DNA from 2 places in the Nocardioides sp. CF8 genome. Region 1 is predicted to be linked to the other one. Evidence: predicted binding sites of a transcription regulator. Region 1 holds the regulator's gene; the other holds the start of a gene.
What was found. Region 1 encodes LexA, which represses DNA repair genes until DNA is damaged. Its sites were predicted from a motif close to TCGAACANNTGTTCGA; they were not measured.
Positions count from the first base shown of each region.

Region 1 (3,408 bases):
CGGCACGTGCGATCGCACGTCGACGTCGGACTGTCCGTAGCCGTACTGGCCCGGGCCGTACTCGTAGAGGTAGTCGCCGAGGTGCAGGATCGCGTGCAGGTCGTCGCGCTTCGCGAGGTGGCGGTAGGCCGAGAAGTGGCCCGCCTGCAGGTTGGCGCACGACACGACGCCGAGCCGGAGGTTGTCGGGGCTGGCGGTGGCGCGCGGCGCCGTCCAGGTGCGGCCGACGGGGCTGACGTGGCGGCCGACGCGGAAGCGGTAGAAGTGCCAGGTGTCGGGCGCCAACCGCGTCGCGTCGATCTTGACAGTGTGGTCTCGCGCCGCGCTGGTGCGCGCGGTGCCGCGACGGACGACCTTGCGGAAGCGCTCGTCGAGCGCGACCTCCCACTCGACGTCCACGGCCGAGCCGCGGCCCGACCCGGGAGTCGCGTCCGGCGAGGGAGTCACCCTGGTCCAGAGGACGACCCGACCCGGTCGGGGATCACCGGAGGCGACGCCGTGCTGGAAGACGCGATGCTCCTGGCCGGGCTTGGCTGCGACGCCGGCGCTGGCCGCGGCACTCGCGGCGGTTGCGGCGGTCAGGGCTCCGGCGGAAGCGAGGATCGTACGGCGCGGAACGGGGCGCGAGGTCTGGGTCACGCATGTAGCAACGACGCAGAGGCCTCGAGATCACGCGGGGCGACCGGACGTTCATTCGTTGTTTGCCAGGCCAGGAGCACGATGGCCCAGCCGGCGACCACGTCGAGGAGCCAGTGGTTGCCGGTGCCGACGACCACGACGGCAGTCAGCACGGCGTGCGCCCAGCCGACGGAGCGCAACCCGCGGTGGGTCGTCGCGGCGCTGATCGCGAGCGCCACCCACAGCGCCCAGCCGGCGTGCATGCTCGGGAAGGCGGCCAGCTGGTTGGTCAGCCAGCCCATGCCCTGCGGTGCCGACGCGGCCTCGCCCCACCAGCCGCTGTCTGCGTGTAGCGCCATCAGGTCGGCGTAGCCGACGAGGCGTGGGGGAGCGGTCGGCATCAGCAGGTAGCCGACGAGTGCGACGAGGGTGCTCGCGACCAGGACCTGCCGGGCACGCGGATAGAGCGCGGCGCGTCGCCGGTAGAGCCAGCCGAGCACGACGGCGGTGCCGACGTAGTGGGCCGTCGCGTAGTAGTAGGCCGCCAGCAGGCCCGCCACGTCGTGGTCGACGAACCAGCCGACGGCTGTCCGTTCCAGGTCCAGCAGCAACGTCACCTCGATGTCGACGATCCGCATCGCTCGCTCACGCGCCGGCGCGAGGGCGTCGTCGGCGAACACCCGCGAGGCGGCGTACGCGATGTAGAGCAGCGCGATGAAGCCGAGCTCGCGCAAGCCGCGACGACTCCGCTGGAGCTGTGCAGCGGAGTCGGAAATGGTCGGGCGTGGGGCGAGGATCGTCACGGTTCCAGACAAGCCCGGGCGACGGCTGACCGGCATCGGGCTTGTCCCCGGTCGACCCCGGGGATCCGGTCGCGGAACCCCGGGGTCGCCTGCAGGTGTCGGTCAGGGGTGACCTCGCCTCACACGCGGCGCAGGACCGCGGTCACCTTGCCCAGGATGGTCGCGTTGGTGCCGTCGATCGGGTCGTAGTTGACGTTGTGCGGCAGCAGCCAGACGTGTCCGTCCTTGCGCTGGAACGTCTTGACCGTCGCCTCGCCGTCGATCAGCGCCGCGACGATGTCGCCGTTCTCGGCCGTCTGCTCCTGGCGGATCACGACGTAGTCACCGCTGCAGATCGCTGCGTCGATCATCGAGTCGCCCGACACCTCGAGCATGAACAAGGTGCCGTCGCCGACCAGCGACTTGGGCAGCGGGAAGACCTCCTCGATGCGCTCGTCGGCCAGGATCGGCCCGCCGGCGGCGATCCGTCCGACCATCGGCACATAGGTCGCCGGGGGCGCGGCGTCGCCGATGTCGGTCTCGTCGTACGTCGACTCGTCGGCGCTCGACATCGAGCGGCGTGCGGCCATCACCTCGGGCAGGAACACCTCCAGCGCGCGCGGCCTGTTGGGGTCGCGTCGCAAGAAGCCCTTCTCCTCGAGGGTCTTGAGCTGATGGGCGACGCTGGAGGAGCTGGTGAGCCCGACCGCGGCGCCGATCTCGCGCATGCTCGGGGGATAGCCGCGGGTCTCGATGGCGTCCTTGATCGTGGCGAGCACGCGCTGCTGGCGCGGCGTGAGTCCCGTGGCGTCCGGCGGCCCGTCGGGCATGGCCAGGACCTTTGCGTCCGGTGCTTCCTTCTTCGCCATGGCGGCTCCTCCTGCAGTCGGTTGGTTTCACCGTAGTCATCGCCGAGCAGTTGTTCAAACATTTGTTCGAAGGCGTGTCGGCCTCGGGGGACTCCTGACGTGTCGAACAATTGTTCGCTCGAGCGCTTGCATCGTTCGAACACATGCTCTACCGTCGTACACACGTTCGATCGAACGTCTCTTCGACCCGCTGCCGTTGTCGGTGGCTCCGTCTAGACATTCCCTCGACACCACGACCGGCTGATCTTCCCCAGGAGGCCAACATGAGCACCCTCAGCATTTCCCCCACCTTCTCCGCCCCGCGCGTCTCTCGCGCCCCGCAGTCCAGCGTGCGCCTGACGCGCCGCGGCCGCGTGGTCGTGTTCCTCGCGGCGCTGGCGCTGCTGCTCCTCGCGGCCTTCTTCCTCGGCTCCGTCGCCGTGGGCTCCGAGACGCCCGGCCAGGCCGAGCCGACCGAGATCGTCATGGTCGGCACCGGCGACACCCTCTGGGGGATCGCCGCCGAGCTCGACGTCGAGGGCGACATCCGCTCCACCATGCGCGAGATCGAGCGGCTCAACGCCCTCGACTCCGTCGCGCTCTCCGCGGGCCAGAAGCTCCGCGTCCCGGTCAGCACCGACTGACCGACTCACAGCCTCCGCCAGCCGACTCGACCCCGGCTGGCGGGCCGGGGAAGACGAGGGGCGGGCCACTTGCGTGGCCCGCCCCTCGCGGCATTTGCTGGTGGTCTCGTTGCTTGCCGCCGACTGTGTGGCTTTGGTGTCTGCCTGTGACACCAGAGCCACACGGTCCAGCCGCGCTGGTGATGAGTGACCCCGTCAGTTCGGACTCGTGACGAGCTGCGGCTTCGCCTCGAGCACCCCGAGAGTTGCTGGAGCGCCGACCTTGGTGACGGTTCCGTCGACCGGGCGCCAGTCCTTGTCGCCGACGACCTTGAACTGTGCCGACCATGTCGTGTCGACGCTCACCCGGGCCGCGTCCAGCGTCGTGGTGTAGACGTGCGTGATGAAGCCGGCGCTGTCGACGTCGGCGCCGTCGGTCCACTTCATTCCCGCGACCGCCGACTCCTGCTCGGTCCCGTCGCCGTGGTGCCACTTGAAGTGGCTCGGCCAGACTTCGAGGACGAGATCGATCTTGAC
Region 1 is NZ_CM001852.1:3,852,641-3,856,048, forward strand. It holds gene CF8_RS18770 (alkaline phosphatase D family protein) at 1-639, opposite strand, end outside; gene CF8_RS18775 (phosphatase PAP2 family protein) at 636-1,421, opposite strand; gene lexA (transcriptional repressor LexA) at 1,541-2,269, opposite strand; gene CF8_RS18785 (LysM peptidoglycan-binding domain-containing protein) at 2,533-2,892, shown strand; gene CF8_RS22125 (hypothetical protein) at 3,088-3,408, opposite strand, start outside.

Region 2 (3,408 bases), 880 kb from region 1:
GAGTCACCGTGTCGGCCTCGACCTGACTCCAGTACGTCTCGATCTCCTGCGCCGCCTCGGCACTCGAGAGATCTAGGACCTGCTTGATCCGCGCCAGCGGCATTCCCAGCAGTCGCAGCGTCGCCACGAGTCGGGCGGGCTCCAGCTGCCACGCGCCGTAGCGGCGGTAGCCCGAGTGCTGGTCTACCTCCGCAGGAGGCAGCAGTCCCAGGTCGTCGTACAGCCTCAACGCCTTCGACGTCAGCCCCGCAGCGCGGGCGAAGTCGCCGATGGTCATGAAGGTCTGCGGGTCGGTCATCGTCTCCATCCTCCCCGGTGTCGGTCACCGGTGCGACGACACTGGTGCTTGCCGCTGGGGCAAGGTCAACCCGGAACTGCTTCTGCGAGGCTGTGAGCGTGAGCTCCCTGCCGCGTGCCGAGCCGTCCGGAGCGTTCAGGCGCTTCTTCTGGGCAGAGGCGGTCTCCGGCCTTGGAAGCGCGATCACCTCGTTGGCACTGCAGACACTCGTGCTGGTGACCCTGCACGGCGGTGCGGCACAGGTGGGTTGGCTCAACTCCGCGCGCCTGCTGCCGTACTTGCTTCTCGGCGTGGTCGTGGGGGCGCTCGTCGACCGCGTCCGTCGGCGGCCGGTCATGGTGATCACCGACGTCGTTCGCGCCGGCCTCCTGGGACTGATCCCGCTTGCGTGGGGATTCGACTTCATCTCCTTCCCACTGGTGCTGGTGGTCGTGGCCCTGTTCGGCACGGCCTCGTTGGTCAACGATGCGGCGTCCATGTCATTCGTCCCCAGGCTCGTACCGCGAGATCGCCTCCAGCGCGCACACGCGCGCCTGGACGGCGCCAGCGCGGTTGCCCAGACCGCGGGTCCCGCCGTGGCGGGTGTGCTGATCCGGATCCTGGGAGCGCCACTGTCGGTGCTCGTCGATGCCTTCACCTACCTGTTCTCGGCACTGATGGTCGCGTCGATGAAGGATGTCTCGGAGCCCCCCAGCGCCAAGCCCGCTGGGGTCGGGGCGCGTGGGCTGGTCGCGGAGATGATGGACGGCGCCCGATGGGCCTACGGAGCATCCGGCCTGCGTCGCCTCGCCCTCTCGACCCACGTGTGGTTCGCCGGCCAGGCGGTCCTGCTGGTCCTGGTCGTCCCCTACGGGTATCGCCAGCTGGGCCTATCGGCGCTGCAGATGGGTCTGGTGTTCGCTGTCGCAGGCGTTGGTGCGCTCATCGGCGCGACCCTCAGCACGCGACTCGGTCTTCGCCTGGGCACGGGCGGCGCGATCATCTGCTCGCGCGTGGTATCCGCACTGGGAGTGCTGATCATGTTGGCAGCGACCTCGGTCCCCGCAGGCTGGACTGCCGCAGCCGTCCTGGCAGCAGGACAGCTGTGCCACGGCTGGGCCATGGGCACCAGCAACTCCCACGAGATGACCTTCCGCCAGGCGCTCACCCCTGACGACTTGCAGGCACGCACGAACACCACGCTGCGCTCGTTCAACCGCGGCGTCATGGTGCTCATCTCACCCGTGGCCGGGCTGTTGGGCGATGCCGTCGGGTACGGCGAGACGCTGTGCGCTGCGGCGGCGATCTTCGCCATCTCTGCCCTCATGCTGGTCGTGTCACCGTTTCGCAATGTGCGTATCGACTAGAACCAGCATTCCCGCCCCGGGCCACTTCTGGTCGATCTGCCTGTGGAAAACCAATCATCACAATTGGTCTGTGGATAACTCGAACACCTGTTCCTATCCATAGTTTTCGGGCGTAGAATCACGCCATGGAAACCATTCACGACAAGCCTCCGCAGCACCCGCTGCTGGACGTTGTCGCGAGCATTTCCGAGGCCTTCGACAAGGCCACCACGTTCAACCCGATCTTCGTTCCCACCCGCGACAGAGCGGCTGCGATGCGCGACCTGTCCACTGTCATCACCCGCGCCCAGGGCCTGCTGCTGTCCGTGATGGCCGTCTCGGGTGACGTCGCCGACGAACAGGGCGCCAAGCGCGTCGGCGATTGGTACGCGACCGCCACTCGCCACGACCACCGACCCAGCATCGGCCTCGACCACCTCGCCCGGTCCCTCGACACCGACCACGTGCACCTCCAGGCCGCGGTGCTCGACGGTCGGGTCAACCTCGACCAGGCCAGGGTCATCGTGCACGCCCTCGACGAGCTGCCCATCGAGTTCGTGACCGATGACATCCGCGAACGCGCCGAGGTCCACCTGATCGCTCTCGCCGAGGACTTCGCTCCCACCCAACTGCGGCGCCTCGCCCACAAGGTGCTCGAGGTCATCGCCCCCGAGATCAGCGAAGAGGCCGAACGCAAGGCCCTGGAGAGAGAGGAACAGCTCGCCGCCGAACACACGCGCCTGACCCTGGCACCGCTGGGTGACGGCACCACCCGGATCGGCGGCCGGATCTCCGATGCCGCCGCCGGCCGGTTGCGGACCTACCTCGAAGCGTTCGCCTCGCCTCGACGCACCGCGTCCGAGCACGACGGGGAACGCGTCTCGACGCCACGCCTCCTGGGCTTGGCGTTGACCGACCTCCTCGAGTCACTGCCGGCGCAGGTGCTGCCCGCACACGGCGGCACCGCCACCACCGTGACGGTCCGCCTCGACCTGGACCAGCTCACGGCGGCGTTGGAGAGGTCCGGCATCGCGACCCTGGACACCGGCGACACCATCACCGCGTCACAGGCCCGGCGCCTCGCCTGCCAGGCCAAGATCCTGCCCGCCGTCCTCGGCGGCAAGTCCGAAGTCCTCGACCTCGGCCGCAGTCGCCGCCTCCACTCCGCGGCGCAACGCAAGGCACTCCGCATCCAGCAGAGCCAGTGCCAAGCAGACGGGTGCAGCGTCCCCGCAGCCTGGTGCGAGACCCACCACCCCCACGCTTGGTCAACCGGCGGGAAGACCGACCTCGACAACGCCGCCCTGCTCTGCTGCCATCACCACCACCGCGCCCACGACACCCGCTACCTCACGCAGCAACTGCCCAATGGCGACTATCGCTTCTCCAGGCGCACGTAGACCGACGGGAGAGTGCGCGGTTCACGTTGTGCGCTCAACTGCCGAGTTTAAGTGCGCGCGTTGCAGGTCGAACCCGGTCGACTGCTCCTAGGGTTCCAGCATGTTCCAGGATGACGTTTGGCGATATCTTCCGATCGGCCCGGTTCCGAGCATGGCGCTCGCCCTTATCGGCTCTGCAGTCCTCGTCTACACGGCGGTTTCGACTTCGCCCAGGGCGCGGAGCCTGGCCGTCGTCACGCTGGTCGGGACCGTTCTGGTCGTGCTCATGTTCACGAACCGAGGTGCGCTCGGGAACACGGATGGCGCGTTTTCGTGGCGCGTTGGCGAGTCGATCAAGAGCGAGTGGAACAGCATCAACCGCTCCCTCGGGATGGTGAACGTCTTC
Region 2 is NZ_CM001852.1:2,970,857-2,974,264, forward strand. It holds gene CF8_RS14550 (MerR family transcriptional regulator) at 1-298, opposite strand, end outside; gene CF8_RS14555 (MFS transporter) at 397-1,644, shown strand; gene CF8_RS14560 (HNH endonuclease signature motif containing protein) at 1,770-3,023, shown strand; gene CF8_RS14565 (VanZ family protein) at 3,124-3,408, shown strand, end outside.
Region 2: the regulator LexA is predicted to act here: its motif matches at 1,724-1,739, upstream of CF8_RS14560 (HNH endonuclease signature motif containing protein).